Regions from separate parts of the Robbsia andropogonis genome, predicted to be linked through region 3. Evidence: predicted binding sites of a transcription regulator. Region 3 holds the regulator's gene; each other region holds the start of a gene.
What was found. The regulator LexA, encoded in region 3, represses DNA repair genes until DNA is damaged. The targets are predictions, from matches to a motif close to ACTGTATNNNNATACAGT.

Region 1 (7,123 bases), on a different replicon from region 3:
ACGAACGGTTTGCGCAGCCTGGTGCCGATGATCACACCCGAGGAAAAAGCGGATTACGTCATCTCCACCGTTCACCGTGCCAAGGGCCTTGAATGGGGGCGCGTGAAGCTGATGAACGACTTCCGCTTTAGAAAGGAGGATGGCAAGACGGCCTTGGACGAGGATGAGCTACGATTGTTGTACGTCGCATGCACACGCGCAAAGCACGTCTTGGATATCACGGAGATCCAAAACGAATTGGCATGGGCTCTGATAAACGGGTCCAAGTAAGCGCTTCGTCACCATTCCAACAGTTCGAGGCACCCGATGTGCGGTCGTATTGGACAATTTTCTGCGTGGCAATCGTATGTAGAAGCGCTTGAGGCGTTCCGTAGCGCAAACGCGGTGATCGACGATCACCCACCCCGCTTCAATGCCGGCCCCGGTACACGCATTGGTGTCGCCTATCCGCAGGGAGAGATGCGGCCCGTCTGGTGGGGTTACCGACCCCACTGGGCCGTCACGCGCAAGGTTTCACAGATGATCAACGCACGCGCGGACAAGATCGAAACAGCAACCTGGAAGCCAATGCTGAAAAACGGTCGCGTCATCGTGACTGTGGATTGCTGGTACGAATGGATCAAAGCCGAGGATGGCAAAAAGCAACCGTATCTGTTACGTCCAAAGGACCAGAAGCCGCTTTTTCTCGCGGGACTGACAAACGTGAAGGTCGAAGCGGATTCAGGAATGCGATCGCCTGAGGCCAGCGCGCTCGTCGACGGGGTGGTCATTGTGACGGATGCATCCGACCAAGGCATGGTGGACATTCACGATAGACGTCCCGTCGCGCTGAACGAACAGGACGCCAATACTTGGCTGGATTCGCAGACGCCGCTCGAGCTGGCCGCTGAAATCGCACGCCACGGCAGTCGCGCAGTGAACGAATTCGAATGGTATGAGGTCAGCCGGGAGCTCAATAATGTGCGGCATGACAGGCCCGAACTGGTCAAGCCAAACGTTTGACGCCATCGAATGCTAAACGATGCCGCATCACTGCCCTTGCCTGCATCGTGGATGACGTAATTGGGGGCGCTTCAGAAAACGGAAAATAAAGCACGCTAAGGCGGTTGCAGTGGCGGCAGCGGCCTGAACTTGCCCGCGCCGATCTTTGCGCCGCCGAGCCAGAGGTGATCGTCGGACAGCCTGATGTGATCGCAACCTGAACGACAGCAAGATTGCGTTGACCAAGAAGCTGCTGGCAAACGGCGTACAGCCCAAAGACGTTGGCAAGAACCTCGAAGTGTCAATCCCTACCCTGTATCACTGGGTGCAAGCTGATGGCGTACGGTACTGCAGTCGGCAGCCATTCGGCCCTAGCTGCCATCCGGGACTCACCGTGCCGATGACCTCAAAGGGCGCCTGTACCGTCAATCGCAGCCGCTCGGGGCGTGTGCGTCCGACATGTCGAACTTTGCGCATACGCCGTCGCCTGACGTCCTCGACAACAAAGCTCCCCGAGACAGTTATCTGAGCATGGATCTTAATTTGAGTTCGCAACTTGAACCATTTCGTCATAGTGCTTCTTGTCTACCTCTTCCACCCACTGAAAAATGCTTCCGATTACACTATGGCTTTCACCGGCCAAGTTCTCTGCCGATTCCTCAGTGATTTCGATCACATCGCTATGTGAATATTTGTTGATAAAACGGTATATTTTTTCCTTAAGTTCGGAGGTCGTTATCGTGCAATCTTTTAGACCAACGTCCATTAATTGACTGATGTCGCTCCGTCGCTTTGGGTATTTGAAGGTAAAAAATGACTCGATAAGCTTGCGAGCAAGGTTGGCCGTTAAAAAGGCTTGATCTCTGTTAAGAGTCTTATGCTCCCTGTATTCATATAGTTTCTTGAAAATATAGTGATACTCCGAGCCATAATTTCTCAGGGAGTCATCGGCGTTCACAAGCAAAGAATGGCGAGGCGACCCTGGCGGAGCGTCTAGGCGATAGAAGAAGCAATTCTCCGATTTGCCTTTGGCAATCCTATTTCGGTTTGTTCCAGTAAACCAGTCTCTCACCAGCTTGAAATAGGTGAAGTTGTGAGTTAGCACGAAAAGTTGCTTCGCTTCCAAGCATTGAGTTCTCAGAAACGAGTAGGCATGAAACAAGTGATTTGAGTCGAAGCTTGAGACCGGATCATCAACGACGACAATCGTGTCCCTGACATTGTTTCCGTTCTCTTTGAGCTTCGTTATGAAGTAGACAAATGCAATCGCAGTCTTCTCACCTTCGCTCAAATTCCCATCATGTTCACCTATCCCATTTCGGATAATCTCATAGCCCTTCTTCTTCTGATTAAAGCTCAGGCAGAGCTCAGAGCGGCCGATGAAGCGATGTAAGATGTCGTTGAATTCTTTTGCCCCAATTGTCTCATTTGAGAGAAGCGCCTCTATCGCACCGATTTCGCGAGCGAGTTTTTCAATATCCTTGTAGTCATTCTCTGCCTCAGCCTCAAGATCATTGCATTTCTTCTCACTTGCCTCATAGTCAAACTCCTGCACCTCTGCCGCAGCAAAATGAAGCTCTAGTGCAACCTTGCTTTTTGAGGTCTCAGCTTTGAAGTTCGAAGTTTTGTTGTTGTGCTTACTGACGAGTTCAACGGCCGATTTTATGATGTTATTGAATTTTGTGACATCATCTTCAATCACATCCGAAATCTGAATGTCTGTCTTTGCAGGATCTGTGATTTTGGCTTTCAGAGCTTCCCGCCATCCTTCAATCTGCTGGTTGATCTTTTGGGCAGCTTCTGTGTACTCCTTTTGCAGCGCCTCTGAATCACCCGAGAACTCTTTATAGAACTCCGTCGCTGCAGGCAACCGATTGGCTGGAGCACCTTGAGACTCAATCCAGGTTGCGGCACCCTGAAGCCGGTTCTGGAAATCTTTAAATTCTTTGCTGAAGTGCGCGGCAAGTGCTTCTGCACGAAGCGGAGTGAACGGTGAGCCACAAAACTCGCAGGATTGCGAGGCATGGTGTTTATGAATTTCCAAGCCAGCTTGAACCCAGTCGCGGATGTCGGGGTTGTCGGTCAGGCGCTGGACAGCTTGATTGACGGCTGTCGTTCCGATTAGGTCTCTGAGGCGAACCGCCGCCTTCTTGAAGTAATCAGGTTCAATGGCCGTTGAGGCGAAAGTAATGCTTGGAAGCTGGTCGGGTTTGGAGGCATTCGTCAGCTCAATGACCTTTTCATCTGGAAGAACCGACTCGGCTTTGCCAATTGCATCGCCGTTTCTTTGAATGAAAGAGGAGAGCTTGCGACGATCATAATTCAAATAATAGTTGTCGCTTGTGTCAATCGCCTGAAGTCCCAGCTTCATTTTCTTTGCAGCATTGGTCAGAAACTTCTCCAATGCTTCGCGCTGTTTTTTGACGTCGCTTAGCTTCTCATTGTAGGACTTTCTCTTTGACTGAAGATCGCCCTTTAACTTCTCCAGTTTCTGCAATTCATCAATCTTTTCTTTTGCAATCAGGAGAATGCTTTTTACCGATTTATCCCAATCAATGTTCTCGTGAATGAAGTGTTGGTTGAAAACATGGATGTTCAATTGAGATACGGGAATAGTTGTTTCCGTGATGGTTGACCCATTCTCTAAAGTAATCAAAAACTGAGCTGTGCTGAAGCGAGGAATCAAGGAGCCAAGTTCAAGACAAGAGAACAGATTCGACAGAGTTGACTTCCCCGTTCCATTCCAGCCATAGACGAGATTGTACCTGCCGAACTTTTGAATCTGCGTGCCATTGAAATCGGTGAAGATACCGAAATTCTTCAGACGGTTGATGCAGGCGATCAATTGTATACTCCTCTTTTTTTGTCTTTTTAACGCGATCGTAACTGGCTCATGTAAAAACGCAATACTCCCGATGTCACCGAAGCATTGTCATTAAATCATGATTAAAAGTTATCGTGAAACCAATCCGCATTAGTGTCAGCTTAAGCCGACAATGCCATATGCGTCATCGGGGATCGAGTGGCAGCTGATGAAGTACGGCAGTCACACAAATGTCCGAATTGCGGCGGTGACAAAAGACGCTTCATGCCGGCTCGCGGTCCCTGCCATTCTCATAATCGCGGCCGACTCGTCCGTCACAAAGAGCATAGTTAAATCTTCTTTTATTGAAAGAAGATCCTCAGTAAAACGGAAAGTGCGCTTGTGTTTAATCAAATCCCATGGCACAAGGGAAAGTTAACCGGACGAGTACCGCCGCTCAAGCCCAAAGAAATCTGCGCAGTCCGCACGATGCCACAAATGTCCTCGAATGTGCGAGAACCCTATCTCGTAACAGTGTCGCTGGGACGTAGTCCGGCTCGTCGCAGATCATTCACGCTTGATCCCTCACGTTGGATGGATCTCGAACTGCTTGCGAAGTGGTCTGGAATATCAGAGGCCGAGGTGCTCGGACGCGCAATTTCGCTATTGCACCACGAGCTTACAGACTCGCTAGATTCGAAGGAGCGAGAAAAATACTACGGCGTTTAGAACCCGAGTGCCCTTATTGTTTCAAAAATCCGCAGACGCTGGTGAGCGCTCACATTCGCGAGCAGTACCAACACACTCGCCATGACAACCACGGCACCAGCCGCGATCAAGGGACGAAATCCTCGGCAAACCGTCAAAGCGGGAGGGAGGACATTTCACGCCCAACTCTCGCCCGTTTTCTCTCGCGTAGAACGTGGGTTCTCCCCCTACCCCAGATCGGATCGCCTGATCGATCGTATCCGCACCAAATGCCGCGCGCATCTCGTCGATCCAGCGGGTGACAACGGGCATCTCTTCACGTAAAGATCCGCGCTTTTTATGGGTTTGCCCGCTGTCGCCGCTCATCAGTTGTTTGATATTGCTTTTAGGGTATTGCGTTTTTGGGACGCGCATTTGCGCAACTACCGCATCGCGAGCAAGCCATTCCGGCGAATGACACGGTACCGCATCCGTAAAAATTACGGCATCGCGCCATCCAGTTTCATCACATTGACGACGCTTCCCGCGTGGCGTTTGCCAAAATCCCAAACGTGAATGATACTGTGCATCCATACAGCCTTATTGCCTAGCGCTCCGATCATCATGATTGTCGCCCCCGAATCCATTCATCCAGCGCTGTGGCGGGCCTCCTCCCTTGGCCGGGGTGCCACGCGCTGCCTGGCGTCAGGACATGCGCATCTGGATACCGAATTGCCGGGTGGTGGCTGGCCCGTCGGCACTTTGGTCGATCTACTTACTCCACACGCAGGAGTCGGCGAGGTGCGGCTGCTGCAGCCCGCGTTGACCTCCCTGGGAGCCCGTCCCATTTTCTTCGTCTCGCCGCCCCATAGCCCGAGCATGCAGGCCCTTGCCAATTGGGGCGTACCGACAGGCGGGCTCCACTTGGTCGAACCGCAAACCTTAGCCGACGCGCTGTGGTCGACCGAGCAGATTTTAAGGGCCGGCACCGCCGGTGCGCTGTTGTTTTGGCAACCACAAGTGCGCTCCGAAGCGTTGAGACGACTGCATCTGGCCGCACAAACCAGCGAGACGGCATTTTTTATGATCCGGCCATTGAATGCAGCCAATCTGGCCTCGCCCTCGCCGCTGCGGCTGCGCCTTGAGCCCGCGCCCGATGGCGTGTCCGTGTTTTTCTTGAAGCGGCGTGGCCCCACGCGCGACGAGCCGCTTTTCGTGCCGCTTTACCCCTCACCTTTTGCGAGCAAGCGTCATGCGCCTGTGGATCGGCGTACATCTCCCCTACCTCTGCCTCGAAGCGTATCGGCCGACCTGGACGCCTGATGGCGCCGGTCTGGTTGTGCTTGAGCGCGAGAGCGTGCTTGCGGTAAGCCGCGCGGCACGTGACGCAGGCGTGCACCCAGGCATGCGGCGCGCCGGCGCGCTCACGCTCGCGCCTCACGTCACCCTAGTCGAGCGCGATGAGCTGCGCGAGGCCGCGGTGTTGCAGGCCCTTGGGATGGCACTGCTGCGCTTCTCGCCGCAGGTGACGCTTGCAAGCGAGGCGACGGTGTTAATGGATATCGGGGCGAGCTTGCGCCTGTTCGGCGGCATCCGAGCGCTACGCAGGCACGTGATCGACACTGTCAAAGTGCTCGCGCTGACGGGCCGCGTGGCGCTCTCGCCGACCGGTACCGGGGCGTGGCTTCTCGCCAGGCGCGCGCAAATTGCGCTAAGCGAGACGTCGTTGCGTCGCAAAATCACACCCTTGCCGGTCGCGCTGTTGCCACAGGCGCGACCGGCGGCAACATGGTTAGCAGGCGTCGGATGCCACACCTTGGGTGCGGTACTGCGCCTGCCGCGCGCAGGTCTGTCGCGTCGTGCTGATCCTGGCCTCTTACTGGCGCTCGATCGGGCCGTTGGCGCCGTCCCTGAAGGCTTTGCATGGCTGATACCGCCGCCGACATTTGATGCCAGGCAAGAACTACCTGATCGCACGGATCGCGCCGATCTGATCGCCTGCTACGCGCAAGCCCTTGTGGTCCAATTGACCGGTTGGCTGGCCGCGGGTTTTCGGGCGATTACCGCTTTGACCATACTGCTTGAGCATGAGCGCGGGCGAGACGCGGTCGCGCCGACAGAAATCAAGGTGATGTTCGCCGAGCCGGCCAACGAGACCACCCGTATCCAGCGCTTGATCAAAGAGCGCATTGAGCGCACCGAACTGCCGGCGCCAGCGATTGTGCTGCGCTTGCGCGTTGACGATGTTCGAGCTGCCGAGCAATTGAGCGACTCGCTCTTTCCTGAGCCCGGCGGCACTCCCGCCGATCACGCGCGCCTGATCGAGCTGCTCGCCGCGCGCCTTGGCGAGGAGCGGTTGCGCAGGCCCGCACCGATTGCCGATCATCGACCAGAGGTCGCCAACCGGTGGGTTCCCTATCATCGCCCAGGGACAATCGCGCCCGCGAAACACTTGCGTCGCCCGCTTTGGTTATTGGACAAGCCGATCGAGCTTAAAACCCGCAATCACCGCCCCTTCTACGGAAGTGCGCTGCGTTTGGCATCCGCACCTGAGCGCATCGAGGCTGGCTGGTGGAGCGAACCATTCGCCGCGCGCGACTACTTCGTCGCGCAGGGCGCCGACCATCGCTGCTATTGGATCTATCGGGAACG
Region 2 (7,123 bases), 940 kb from region 3:
AGGTCGTGCGCTGATTCCTTCCTCGTGCGCGCCGCACGACGACACCATCACGCCAGCCACACCGACAGCGTCACCATCAACAACAGAATCATCCACAGGATGACCGCACGCCAGACCAGCCCGACCGCCGAACGGAGCGTTCTCGGTGTGCAATCATCCCCTACCGGCAGCGGCGCGGGGCGGTTGTAAGGATCAAGCATCGTATCGAACGTGCCGAACGACTCCGTCGCCGTTTGCTCCGCTTGGGGCTCCACCAGGCGCGCGCCCAGCGCGCCGCTCCCCGCCGCCAGCAGCACCCCCTCGTTCGTATCCGCCCACACACCACCGTAATGGCGCCAGGCATAGACCGCGTCCTCGAAATTACCCACGATGGCAAAACCCAGCGCGGTCAGACGTGCCGGAATCCAGTCGATATAGAAGAATGCGCGGCGTGCGAAGTTGGCGAAGGCCGGACTGTGCTCGGCCGAAGGCTCAGTCCACGTTGCCGCCAGATGCGAGGCGATGCGATAGCACACTGCACCCGCCGGACCGATCGGAATCAGAAACCAGAAAAACACGCCGAACACATGCCGATGGGAAGCGATCACCGCATAGACGAGCGTGTTACGCACGATCTCACTGACCGGCATGTCTCGCGTTTCAATGCCGGTCCAGGTCTGCAACAACTCACGTGCGAGCGGCACATCGTCGTTATTGAGCGCAACCTGGATATCGGTGAAGTAATGGCTGAACTGCCTGAATCCAAGCGTCAGATACAGCACGGCCACGTTCCAGGCGAAAGCCAGCACAAAGCTGACATGCCACAGCAAATAATAGATGACGCCAACCCCTACCGTCCAAGGCAGGACGACGCCCAACCACGCCAACACGCCGTGCTTGCCGCGTCCACCATCCATGCCGCGGCCAGTGCGTTCGGCGTGTCGCCGCAGCAATCGCGAGACGACGTTGTTCGAGTCGAGCGCGCGAAGCTGCTCGAGGATCAAGGCGAGAAGTACAGAAAAGAAAGTCATGCGATCGGCTGCACAAAGCAAAAGACGGAACACACGGAACAGCATTGGCATACGGATACGGCAAGCACCGTTTACACCTCGCCATCCGAGGAACACGTTACCAATGTGCTTGTAACAATAACATCAAATGTAACGCTCGAAGACGTCAATTACATTGGGCCGAAAGGAAGTGGTAGAGGTTTCGCAACATGCCTGCCGTGGCGCCCCAGATGAAGTGCTCTCCATGCCCATCGACGCGTGGATAGGGCATGGAAAAGAAACGGCGCGCCGTAGGTGCTGCAACGTAGGCGCCTGCTGCCGCAAGCGGATCTGTCATTGTCCTGGGCAACGCGAAAGACGACGCTATCCCGTCTCGACGAGAAAACAATGGTGATGCTTCTTGCCGGCTCGTCGGTGGGGGGCTCTGCGGCTGGTAAAGGCGAATCTGGTGATGCAGAGGGTTCATCAAGAACGCCAATGGCACCTCGAAGCATTCGGCTACTTCCCGCTCGGCTGGCTTGACGTCGAATGGCGGATGCACTAGAGCAACAACCGGCGTCACGGCGTAGCCGGTGCCAGTTATGTATTCCGGCATGCAACCCAGCAGTTCGACATGGCGGGCCGCGAGCCCGATCTCTTCCCATGCTTCGCGCAACGCCGTGGCGACGACATCGCGGTCCTCAGGATCACACCGTCCGCCTGGAAACGAGATCTGTCCAGCGTGATCGGTCAGGTGCGCCGCGCGCTGTGTCAGTAATACGGTAAGCTCTTCCGGCCGCGTCACCAATGACACCAGCACAGCGGCCGGCCGCAACGATGCATGCAGGCTCGACTCGCGACCCTGCGGCTCCAACTGCTCCGGAACCCATTGCAATGTATCGGCAATGGCAAAACGTCGGCGCAATGCGTCGGCGGTCATCACCTCGGCGGGCAACGGCGCCAGGTCCACCGGGGGTGCCTCTATCGGTAGCACGGCGGGATCGAACAGCGGGCGGTCTGGCATCGGTGCGGATTCCTGTTGTTCTGTACGACCATATTGCGGTGCGAACACCAAAAGCACAAAGGCACCCGAAGGTGCCTTTGTCAACAACCGATACTGCATGCCGGCCCCGTGCAAGCATCGCGATCAAACGCGCCACCGCACGGAGCCCCCCGGGAATCGCATCCCAGGGTACCGTGGCTTACTCTGCCGCGGCTGCCGGCTGTTCCTTGCGGACCAGCTTTTCCTTGATACGCGCCTTCTTGCCGGACAGCGCGCGCAGGTAGTACAGCTTCGCACGACGCACGTCACCGCGACGCTTGACTTCGATGCTGGCCAACTGCGGCGAGTACGTCTGGAAGGTACGCTCGACGCCTTCACCCGACGAGATCTTACGAACGATGAACGACGAATTCAGACCACGGTTACGCTTGGCGATGACCACGCCTTCGTAAGCCTGAACACGCTTACGCGTACCTTCAACCACGTTCACGTTGACGACGACCGTGTCACCCGGCGCAAATTCCGGAATGGTCTTATCGCCCAAAGCGCGTGCGATTTCTTCTTTTTCGAGTTGTTCGATCAGATTCATGATTACTCCTGAAACCATCTTGCCGACGTTGTATACCGCGCTGATGCACGAGGCCTCGGCAGAGGATGGGGAAACCGGCAGGAAATCATTCCTGCCGCCGTAGTCCGGCCCTATCGCGCCCGTCGTGTCATTGGCTTGAAACCAATCGTTCACGCCGGGTCCGATGAAGCCGGATTGGCGAGCCAGGCCTCATCGGCCTTGCTCAACAATCCATCGCGACGGGCCGCATCGATAAGATCCGGGCGGCGTGCCCGGGTTTTCGATAAAGACCGCTGGCGACGCCACGCGACAATCTGCGCGTGGTGACCGCCCAACAACACATCCGGCACCCGCACCCCTTCGTATTCCTCAGGGCGCGTGTAGTGCGGACAATCCAGCAAACCATCGACAAAGCTATCCTGCACCGCCGATTGGGCATCCCCCAGCACACCGGGCAGCAGACGAATCACCGCATCCATCAATGCCATTGCAGGTAGTTCGCCGCCCGACAGCACGAAGTCACCAACACTGATTTCCTCGTCGACACATCGGTCCAACAACCGCTGGTCCACCGCTTCATACCGGCCGCACAGCAACACCAGACCCGACTCCGCCGCCAGCGACGTGACCCGCTTGTGGGTCAACGGCGCGCCTTGTGGCGAGAGCATCACCACGCGCGGCACGGGGCGCCCCTCCGCCTGCTGCGCGGCTTTCGCCGCCGTAATCGCGGCATCAAGCGGCCGGGCCAGCATTACCATGCCGGGGCCGCCGCCATAAGGCCGGTCATCCACGGTGCGATGCGAGTCGACCGTGAAATCGCGCGGATTCCACGTGTGCAACGCATAGCGCCCCTGCTTGACCGCCCGGGATGTCACGCCCCAATCGGTCAAGGCCCGAAACATCTCCGGGAACAGTGTCAGCACGTCGAACCGCATGCTCGTCTCCGCCGGTCGCCCCCGATCCCCTGACGAGGTTCCAGGCGTACCGTGCTGCCGGGTATCAATAATCGACATCCCAGTCGACGACAATCCGCTTGCCTGGCAGGTCGACTTCCCGCAGGTACGCATCGACGAACGGGATCAGCCGTTCGCGCTCGACCGTCTGGCCGTTGGCTTCCTGCGAGTCATACGCCACCCGCAAGACCGAATGCGCACCGTTGTCCATCAGGTCGCAAACCCGGCCCAACGCCGTCCCGGCCGGATTCACCACCGCCAGGCCGAGTAAGTCGACCCAGTAATACTCGCCGTCAGGCAGCGCCGGAAAGTCCGCGCGGCGTACCAGCACCGCGGTTCCCTTCAACGCCAATGCCGCATCGCGATCGTCGCAACCAGCGATCGAAACCGCGACCGCACCGCTGTGCACCTTGGCACCCCGCACCGCCGTACGTCGCGGCGCCGACTCGCGTGGACCGCGCAACCACCAATATTTGGCGTTCAACATCGCGGCGTCGCCATCAGCGGCGCCAGCGTGCGGGAAAACCTTGACCTGACCGCGTACCCCGTACGCCTGGCCAATCACCCCTACCTCGATGAGGTCGTTCGGGAGAACAACCGGCTCAACGGGCACCGCATCGGCCTGTGCGACAACCTCGACATCGGCCTCGCGATGCTCATCGGCGGCCTTTTCCGTCGCCCGCCCCTTTGGGGCGCGCGGGCGGAAAGCGCCGAAGCCCGGCGCATTCGATCCTGACGACGTCAAACCTGCTCGCCTTTAAGCTGCTGCCGGCGCTGCCGCGACGGTCGCCTTGGCGGCTTCCTTCGCCAGACGCGCGACTGCGGGCGACAACTGTGCGCCGGTACCAACCCAGTACGTCAGGCGATCTTGCGCGATACGCAAGGTTTCGCCCTTTTGCGCGACCGGATTGTAGAAACCGATACGCTCGATGAAACGGCCATCGCGGCGATTACGCGAATCGGTCGCAACGATGTTGTAAAACGGGCGCTTCTTCGCGCCACCGCGGGACAGGCGGATGATGACCATACTGAATTCCTAGAAATCTGGTGTGTGTGCAGCGTGAAACACGCGATTATAGCGGGAATTTCGCTAGCTACCAAACACTTAGTGTGATGTCGGCGCTGTCGGGCCAGGTCGCGACCGCCGCCGCCAGCCTGCATGGCACCGTACGATTGGCGTCGTCACAACGAAATGTTGCGGCGGTGACACATGTCTCATGGCGATTCCGGCGATCCGCGGCATCAGTCGCCGATCCCCACTGACCAGGCGGAACGCGCCGGCCGAACGACCGATGCCGTACCGAGGACTTGCGAAAAATACTGTATACCCATACAGTATTCAAAAGGCCGCGACATATTGCTGGCGCATTGTTTCATGCCTTTCAACACGGAAGCGCTGCGACCAGCCTGGGACATGCCGCCGACCACTGGTATCCCAGGGTGGCATCGCGTTATCACGTACCGGCGCCTTACCATCACCGATATATCAGACATGCCTCATCGCCCCGCGCATATGACGCCGCCCCGCTCAAATGCCATCCGGTACGACACCGAGGCGGGCCGGGAGACGGCCGAAGACGATATCGGTCGCGCCGTACCGACTGGGCGCGCGAATGCGGCTCACGCCATTGCGTCGCATCGCGGCACGGGGGGCACGCCTTTCCATCCAGACAGAGGCAACACGATAGCGCGTGGGCGAGGCGCCGTCAGTAACCCGGTGCCGCGATTTCAGGGTTGGTCACGCGAGGCGGATGCGCACTGTCGGCACGATGACGAGGGTCGTCCGTGGGACGCGGCCGAAGGCGGCATCGACGACGACGCTGCCCATGACACCCGGTTGGCGCACGTTTCGTCAACCGACCATCATGACCGCGGTGGTGCACCACAGGACGGTGACAATGACATCAAGCATGTTCGCGACACCGCAAATGCTTCTCGTGAAAAGCCGATGATCCGGTTGCACACGATGGTGACCACGGAAACGGCGCGCACCATCATCGCCCGCAACACCTCTCCCGACGTGCCATTCGATCGCTCACTGAATGCCTATCGTGGTTGCGAGCACGGCTGTGTCTACTGTTTCGCCCGCCCCACGCACGCCTACCTCGATTTGTCACCGGGCATCGACTTCGAAACCAAGCTCTACGTGAAAACGAACGCGGTCGAGAAACTACGCGAAGCCTTCGATAAGCCCGGCTATCGCGCCGATGTGCTGGCGCTCGGGGCCAACACCGACCCCTATCAACCGATCGAGCGCACCTACCGCATCACGCGCGAAGTACTGGCGCTGGCCGAGGCTTATCGGCATCCCATCGCGATCACGACGAAATCCGCATTGGTGGTTCGAGACGCCGACATTCTCGAGCGGATGGCGCGACAGGGACTGGTGCGGGTGTTTATGTCCGTAGGCACGCTTGACGCGGAGATTGCGCGGAAACTCGAACCACGCGCCAGCACGCCGTCACGTCGCATCGAGGCCATTCGCCAGTTGCACGCGCGTGGCATTCCCTGCGGTGTCGTGGTGGCGCCGGTGATTCCCGCGCTGACCGATTTCGATGTCGAACATGTCATCCAGGAGGCGGCGCGTGCCGGTGCGCAGCATGCCGGCTATGTCATGTTGCGGCTGCCACTGGAAGTGCGGGATCTGTTTATCGCCTGGCTTGAAACGCACTACCCGGATCGTCGTCGACACGTATTGAGTCTCATCGAGCAGATGCGCGACGGACGGCATAACGATGCGACCTTCGGTCAGCGAATGCGTGGTACCGGGTTGTTCGCCGAACTACTGGCCCAACGTTTCAATATGGCTTGCCGTCGCCATGGTGTGAATGTGTCGCGGCCACCGTTGCGCTGTGATCTGTTTGCCGGCAGTCCCGCACGACTCGACGCACTGGCACGGCAGGAAAAACACCAGCGCCCTATCCGAAAGCAAACGCAAGCAAACGCGACCGCGATCGCCCCGTTGGTCCATCCTCAGATGAACCTGTTTTGAAGACACCGTGCAGGCGATCCGGCGCTTACTCGGATCGCTCGGCGATGGGAATGACAAGCGTCTCCTTGACCTCTTCCATCACGACATAGCTCTTTGATTGCGTCGCGCCCGGCAGTTGCAGCAATACATTGCCGAGTATCTTCCGGTAATCGGCCATTTCGCCTATGCGCGCTTTGATCAGGTAGTCGAAATCGCCGGACACCAGGTGGCATTCGAGCACTTCCGGCACCTTCATCACCTCGCGCCGGAACTTCTCGAACATATTGCCGTTCTTGTGGTCCAACGTGATCTCGACGAACACCAGTAGCGACGCACCGAGTTGCGCCGGGTCCACGCGCGCGAAGTAACCAATGATCACGCCATCGCGCTCCATCCGCTTGACGCGTTCGATACACGGCGTGATCGACAGTCCGACCTGCTCCGCCAGGTCCTTCATAGCCATGCGCCCGTCTTCCTGCAGCAACGTCAGAATACGTCGATCGATCCGATCGAGTGTACGAACGGCTTTATGTTGGGTACGCATGGGCGGTGTCGGAATGCGAAGAGCGGGAATGCGCGAATAATTGCTGAAAACCGGCAACTATTCAATAACAAAATCCGTGAATCTAGAAATAGTATAGCGACAATTACTAATGAATC
Region 3 (7,123 bases):
GATTGTCACATGCGCTGTCCCCACGAATTGTGATCCGACGTGCAATTCTGGGGTAAACGCAATGTCGCTCAATACGTACCGATCCGCTGGCCCTGCCGAGTCGATATCACTGACGCCGTCGTCAACGACGACTTCCGGATAGGCTCCCATCAACGTGGCCCGTACCGAGTTAATGATTGCGTCGCCCGATTTGGACATAAACCAATAACCGGCGCAATTTCCGCCAGGGCGAAAGGCGGTCTTGGCACCTCGCAAATCCGTGGGAACGACGACAATGGCCTTTGGCGCCAGCCCAGGACCCGGTTGTGCAAGCATCGCTGCCTGTTGATAGCCTATCGGGACATCGATACATCCGCTTATCGCCAACGCCGCCGTTATCGCAACGGCGGCGTTCCTACCGCGTTTATGCAATGGCATACACCGTGGCATTGTTTCTTTTTTCAGCGGGGATGCGGCCCGCTGCGTTACATATTGCATTTCCGGAATAGGTGGAGTCGGCATAAGTCTCTAAATAATGCTGCCCATTGGCGACGCGTTGCATAAAGACCCACGCGTGCGGCATTCTCGTCTAGGCGATATTACCGTCGGTCTCAACGCACGCAGTTGACTTCGTGCAGTCCAGTGTTCGCTTCAGTGCTCGTATGACCCCTCAGCGTTGCGCCCGCGTTCATTAGCAAGGCGGCCAAGCGGATTCAATAAAAAAGCCATTCGATTATGGCATGTCGCGTCTTACGACGTCGGGAATACCCGATAAGAAGTGGTTACAAGCATAAGAGCACGGCTTCAACACCACGGTGTATCTTCGTACAGTACGCGTAACGAGACAGTTGAACGCATGACGATGACCTGAAAGGTGTCGCTTGTAGTGAAATAATCTACAAATAAACGCTCCAAATAACCTTCATTCTGCTTTCAACCGAGCAAATGCGTCTCACTTTTCGTGTGGCTGCGTGGCAATTGTGTAAAAACCCGTAGTATCGTAAGCAACATCGTAGCAATTACGCCTCTGAAGAAAGACGCGTAGGCTGAATGGAGTTCCCCTTGTCCTGAGACTACAGCGGGCTGTCATCGGGTTTGTAAAGACAGCAACTTCGGCGTAGTTGCTGCGTGGCGAAGTCAGGATGTCGCTATTTAAATTGGATACGCAAGCAGCTATGTCGGCCTGTTCAGGGTGACGATGGACATCCCGGAACCTCCTGGAGCAAAACGGATGAAGCAAGAAGCCCTCATTGATGCGTTCGACCAAGCCGGCGCGATTTCCGGCGACGCAGTCAAAGCGCTGACAGTCGAATGGGCCCTATGGCTGGCGGGGAATTGGGAGCGTATCCCGCCGGCGGACCGAGGCATGATGGTAACCGTCGGTGGTGTCTTGTTTGATAAGGGAGCGACTTATGAAAAAGGCTTCATACCTCCCGCAAAACCGGCTATAAATGTACTGCCGATACGAGATGGCCGGTCAAGCTAACAGGCGCGAATCGCTGGATGAGGTGGGGCGCCGCGCCAAGGATACGACTTGCCGACAAGCGCTATAAACGCAGACCGCGGGCTAATTCAAAGTGTTGTTTTAGCAAACAAATCGTGCATGCTGCGATGCGTCAGACTGGTACTGTCTCAGCCAACCGGTGGCTCATCTGTTTTCTTATCGCGCAGGTCGTTTGGCGCCATTTTTCGATTTCCATCATCTCGGTGAGGCAGTGCGCTATCCCGGTTGTCGCTGTGCGTCGTTGGGTTTGGCTTCTCAGGAGATTGCTTGTCTTCGCTCATACTATCCTCCACTTCAGGTACTTCAAAACGCAAAATTGCGTATTTTCGAACACACGCTGGGTGCCACTTTTCTGTCTCTCCAATAGAACGTCCGATAGGGCGAACAATCAGCAAACAGAAACAAATCCGAGTTAGCTTTGCAAGCGCATGACTAAGCTACCTTGTAGATAGGCAAAAACCGTACCTGAGCTCCCATTATTGTTCACGCCAGTAGGGGGATTCTTTGCACCTATGTTTAAAGTGCATTGTCTAATTTCTACATTAATGAGGAATGCGAACAGAATAGCGCTTGAGGGCCAGGGTATATTCGGCAATGTTTAGCCGGCTGCAAGCGTTGCGACAGCTACAAGACCACCCCTCGATGCTAAGGCCGCGCGCTCATCTGCGATGCACCGGTCAATCATCCGGCAAATTGCATCTATATTACCCACCATCGTCATCCCACTGGTACGGCGATAGACGCGTACGGTAGGGCGGGGAGTCGCCGCCGCGACGGCTTGCACAGTCGGACGTAGTGCCGCAGTACGGGCGACAACAGCCCCTGCATTCATCGACTGATGCGAGGGTGTGACATCCGAATCTCGATTGACAAGGACCGGTGCCGTGGCACGTGCCGCCAGATTCGCTTTGTCGCGACATGACAGGCGACCGCGGTCTGCACGCAGGCGGCCAAAGGCGTGAATGGTGCTATCGACAGAAAACAAGCGAACGAGCCTAGACATGATGTATCTCCTTCAAAGGGGCGTCGGTCGAATAAGTCCTACCGCAATCCCTTCGAGTGCAAAGTCGGACCGTTCACGGTCAACGACAATCGTCGGGTAATCAGGATTTTCAGCAAGCAATGCAATACCCTCCGGTATGCGTTTCAATCGTTTCACAGTCACTTCGTCACCGAGACGGGCTACGACAATTTGGCCGTCGCGGGCATCGTTTTGACGCTGTACTGCAAGTAAATCACCATCCAAGATGCCGATGTCTCGCATACTGAGGCCACGCACCTGTAACAAATAATCCGGACGATTGCTGAATAAAGTCGGATCACATTGGTACTGTTGCAAAACGTGTTCCTGAGCCAAGATCGGACTTCCCGCCGCAACGCGTCCAATTAGCGGCAAAGACAACGCGGTGGCCTGAGACAGCATGCCCGCGAGTGCAACGCCCCCTCGCGGCGAGGAACGGTCTATATCTCTTGGCAACACTCCCGCCGATTCCGGCCGGGGCCGAGTTGCTGCGCGTTCATCCGTGAACGCGGCGCTGTCGTCGGTGTTTTGAACGATGCGAATGCCCCGTGACGCTCCCGGCGACAACACGATTACCCCTTTGCGCGCCAGCGCACGTAGATGCTCCTCCGCCGCATTGGCCGAACTGAAGCCGAGCGCCGTGGCAATTTCGGCGCGCGTTGGTGGAAAACCGCTGCGTTCGATTGCCTGGACGACCAGATCGAATACTTGCTGTTGGCGCGCGGTAAGCTTGAGCATGTCTCGATTTCCTGTATGCGATACTGTGATTCTATACAGTATTTTTTTTGACGCAACTATTTTCGCGGAATCCGTTGGAAAGGGTTGCGCGTCGCGCGAAAGCGACGTACGTGACACGGTACGATAAATCCGCACGAGGCAAATGGAAGCGCCTACGCAAAGGTGGCCACGGCCACGTTACATCGTTCGCGTTGTCTGGCACACTGCCGCCCTGATATGCACCGCTCGCGCGCGCCGTCGCCGCGTTTCCGACTTGACCGCGATGTGATCCAAGGACTTTTCCTAATGACCGACGCTTCTTCACGCACCGATGGCGCTCTGCCAGCTCATTCCTCTATTACGAACGCCACGCCGACGCCTCGCACCGGATGGGCCGCGCTGCCGCGGATCGTGGTGCTAACGACCGGCGGCACCATCGCTGGCGCCGCCGCGTCGGATAGTGAGTCGCTACGTTACGCGGCCGGTGCGCTGGGTGGTGACGCACTCGTCGGTGCCGTGCCGGCATTGGCACGTATTGCCACAATCGAGACCATCGCGGTGGCATCGATCGACAGCAAGGATGCGGACCCGGCATTCTGGTGCACACTCACGGCGGTCGTGCGCGCCACGCGCGCGCGCGATGATGTCGATGGCATCGTAATCACCCACGGCACCGACACGTTGGAAGAGACAGCGTATTGGCTGGATCTGCTTCTGGACGATGGCAAGCCCATCGTGTTGACGGCAGCCATGCGGCCGGCCACGGCGCTATCCGCGGATGGCCCGGCGAATCTGTTCGACGCGGTCACGTTGGCGGGCACGTGCACGGCGAAGGGAAAGGGCGTTTTGGTCACGCTGCAGAATCGCGTCCACGCGGCGCGCGATGTGATCAAGATCAGCAGTCATGCGTTGGATGCCTTTGTATCGCTGTCTGGTGGTCCGTTGGGATGGGTGCAAGACGGACGCGTTGGCTGGCTGCGCGAAGCGGCAGAAGGACATCCGGCGGACGCTGCGACCAAGATCGAGCCGGGCGCGGCGCGCGCGGCGGCGCTGTCAGATAAGGTGCGCACGAGCACTTTCATACCCACCATGCTGGCGGCGGTCGAGGTGGTCGCGCAGTATGCGGGTGCATCCCCCCGGCTGGTGGAGGCACTCGTTGCCGCGGGGGTGCGCGGCATCGTCGTCGCTGGAACAGGCAATGGTACGATCAACGCCCCGATGATGGCGGCGTTGCGACGCGCGACGGCAGCGGGCGTGGTAGTGGTCAGATCGAGCCGTGCTGCCGACGTGCGTGTCACGTTGAATGCCGCAGTCGACGACGAAGCAGCAGGTTTTGTCGCGAGCGGTTCGCTGAACCCGTACAAAGCGCGCATCCGGTTGATGTTGGCGCTTTCAGTGGGTGTGGCCGATCTTTCAACGTTACGGTTGTTCTTCAGTCAAGCGTAAGGGGCCGGCGGTCGGCGAGCGCTGCACGGATGGACTGCAACTCAGCCTCCACCGCGGTGCAGGCTCGGACGTAAAGCGCCTGCATCTCTTCCCAGTCGGGTTCCGCTGCTTCGGCGCACTGTGCAATGATCGTGCTGCAGGCATCGACGAAGCGATGCAGCGCCAGCATTGCGGCCGGCCCTTTGTTATGGTGCGCGATGTCGCGTATGCGCTGCGCATCCTGCGCATGCACGGCGTCGGAAAAGGTCGGAAGGGATTTCATCACGCCCTGTTCGAAGATGTCGATCAATTTGCGCGCAAATTCCGGATCGCCAAGTGCGATCGTCATGACGGTCTCGTCTGCATTCGACGCGATCTTTCGCGGCGTGTCGGGCGGTGCCGCGATGATAAAATGCGCGCGCAGTGTTGCCAACGTGACCGGTTTGGTCAGTCTGCCGCGCATGCCGCTGCGCAGGCATTCTTCCAGGCAACTTTCCGTATCGTCGGCGCTATATCCGATGACAGGCAATTGAGGCCATTGATCTGCGCAAGCGCGTGCCAATGCATAGCCATCTTGAATTGGCATATTGCAGTCGGTTATCACCGCATCGAACGCCACCGCCCTTTCAAGGGATGGTGGGTCAAGATACGCTAGCGCTTGATCCACGGTCGAGGTAGTTATGGGCGTAAGGCCAAGCTGTAAAAGCTGTGTGCTTAGCAACAATAGATTGGCTTCGTGATCGTCGACGATCAAGACGTGTGCGCCAGATTGCAGGCTGACCTGAAAAGACGGGGGTGGCACTATCGGTCGCAAGGCGTGCGGATGCGATGCCTCGACGTGCGAGTGGATCATGGAACGCGGGTCCGCGTTAGGCGGAAGCATGAGCGATGCAGTGGAAAGTTTGTCCGGGCCCGATGCCCCCGTGTCAAAAGGCAGCGTGATTGAAAACGTGCTTCCCACACCGAGCTCGCTCTCCACATCGATTTTTCCCTGCATGGCTTCGATGATGCGTTTCGAGATGGCAAGCCCCATGCCGGTGCCGCCATGGCGACGGAACGTGTCGTGTGACAACTGCTGGAACGGCTGGAACAGGAGCGGACGAAGATCTTCCGGTATCCCTGGACCTGTGTCGCCAACGCTGATCGTCAACCACAGTAAGCGCGATGTCGTCAGGGGCGTGTCGCTCGTGGTTGGATCGGCAGCCTTTTCCGGTGAGGGCGCTGCCGAGGCCGGCGAGGTTACGCGACTTACACGCAAAGTGATATATCCCGTCGCGGTGAACTTGATCGCGTTGCTTAGCAGATTCGTCAGGACCTGTCTTAGCCGGGACGCGTCGAACACCAACGTATTCGGTATCGTGGTGTCGCATGCCACGATGACGTCGAGGCCTTTATTCCGTGCGCTTTGCCGGAAGAAGTCCACGGCATCGTTGATCTGTGCGATGAGTGAGGCCGGGTGGCAGTCAAGGCGCAGCGCATCGACTTCCGTGCGGGCGAACTCCAATAGATCATTGAGTAACGTCATCAGGGATGTCGCGCAACGCTGCGCGACATCCGCTTGCCGTTTCAGCGGCGCGGTCGTTCGATTGTCTGCTGAGAGCAATTCCAGGACGCCTACGATGACATTCATCGGCGTACGAATTTCGTGACTCATCGCCGCCATGAACATGACCTTCGCACGGTTCGCGGCTTCCGCGTCGTCTTTGGCCTGCCGTAACGCGCGTTCCATCCGTTTGCGCTCGGTCATGTCGATCCAGCCGCCCAGCATTGCCGACCCGGGTGCCGATGCGTTTGCAACGCCAAAATCAGCACCTAATTCGCCCAAGGCGACAAGCCAATGACAGCCTTCGTACTGCTGTCCATTGATACGTAACGACAGCGTTTCGGAATAGGACTCGGCACCGGCCGCAAGCGCTGCATAGCCACGCTGTACCTTCATGCGGCTCTCGGCATCGAGTTCGTCGGCTTCATGGATCAGCTTGTTGCGCATTTGATCGAGCGTCTTGTTCGTCAGTTGCAGCATCGCCAGGTTGCAGTCAACCATGACGCCTGAGGCATCCCGTACGTAGCTCGGGATCGGGTTCGCATCGATGAGGCGGCGCAGGAAAGCGATGTAACGATTGAGCTTGGCTTCGTGATGGTGTTTGCGCCGGATACGCAGGCGAAGGTTGTAGTTCCAGGCAACGATGCCGCAACCGATGGTGAGCGCCGAGCCGATCGTCCATGCTAATACATGCGAGTCGATACGGTGTCCGCTCGGCGTGGCCGAGCCGGCATACCAATGAGACCGGAAAGCATGCAATGTGTCGCTTGGAATCGTGCCAAGCGCTTCATCCACGATCCTTGCCAGCATTGTGTCGGCCTGACGCGTGCCGAACTGAATCGGGATTGTCGTGGGCCCGGTCGTGCCACTCAGACATAGGCCGTTCTTGGGGGTGATCGACAGCAGGTAATGGGCCGCATCGAGGTAGATGATA

Region 1: imuA (translesion DNA synthesis-associated protein ImuA) is a predicted target of LexA. The motif match lies at 5,053-5,070, and genes of this name have one in related genera.
Region 2: SJQ66_RS26035 (PA0069 family radical SAM protein) is a predicted target of LexA. The motif match lies at 4,812-4,829, and genes of this name have one in related genera.

What each region holds. Positions count from the first base shown of each region.
Region 1 covers NZ_CP139165.1:103,209-110,331, forward strand. Annotated here, with positions in the region: gene SJQ66_RS05165 (3'-5' exonuclease) at 1-270, shown strand, start outside; gene SJQ66_RS05170 (SOS response-associated peptidase) at 307-1,002, shown strand; gene SJQ66_RS05180 (ATP-binding protein) at 1,520-3,826, opposite strand; gene imuA (translesion DNA synthesis-associated protein ImuA) at 5,096-5,794, shown strand; gene SJQ66_RS05190 (Y-family DNA polymerase) at 5,724-7,123, shown strand, end outside.
Region 2 covers NZ_CP139170.1:2,872,163-2,879,285, forward strand. Annotated here, with positions in the region: gene rsgA (ribosome small subunit-dependent GTPase A) at 1-14, shown strand, start outside; gene SJQ66_RS26005 (CobD/CbiB family protein) at 48-1,010, opposite strand; gene SJQ66_RS26010 (NUDIX hydrolase) at 1,156-1,992, opposite strand; gene rplS (50S ribosomal protein L19) at 2,171-2,560, opposite strand; gene trmD (tRNA (guanosine(37)-N1)-methyltransferase TrmD) at 2,710-3,474, opposite strand; gene rimM (ribosome maturation factor RimM) at 3,539-4,237, opposite strand; gene rpsP (30S ribosomal protein S16) at 4,250-4,519, opposite strand; gene SJQ66_RS26035 (PA0069 family radical SAM protein) at 4,868-6,484, shown strand; gene SJQ66_RS26040 (Lrp/AsnC ligand binding domain-containing protein) at 6,510-7,007, opposite strand.
Region 3 covers NZ_CP139170.1:1,934,823-1,941,945, forward strand. Annotated here, with positions in the region: gene SJQ66_RS22090 (hypothetical protein) at 1-417, opposite strand, end outside; gene SJQ66_RS22095 (hypothetical protein) at 1,211-1,465, shown strand; gene SJQ66_RS22100 (hypothetical protein) at 1,612-1,764, opposite strand; gene SJQ66_RS22105 (hypothetical protein) at 2,082-2,486, opposite strand; gene lexA (transcriptional repressor LexA) at 2,499-3,242, opposite strand; gene SJQ66_RS22115 (asparaginase) at 3,528-4,667, shown strand; gene SJQ66_RS22120 (ATP-binding protein) at 4,654-7,123, opposite strand, start outside.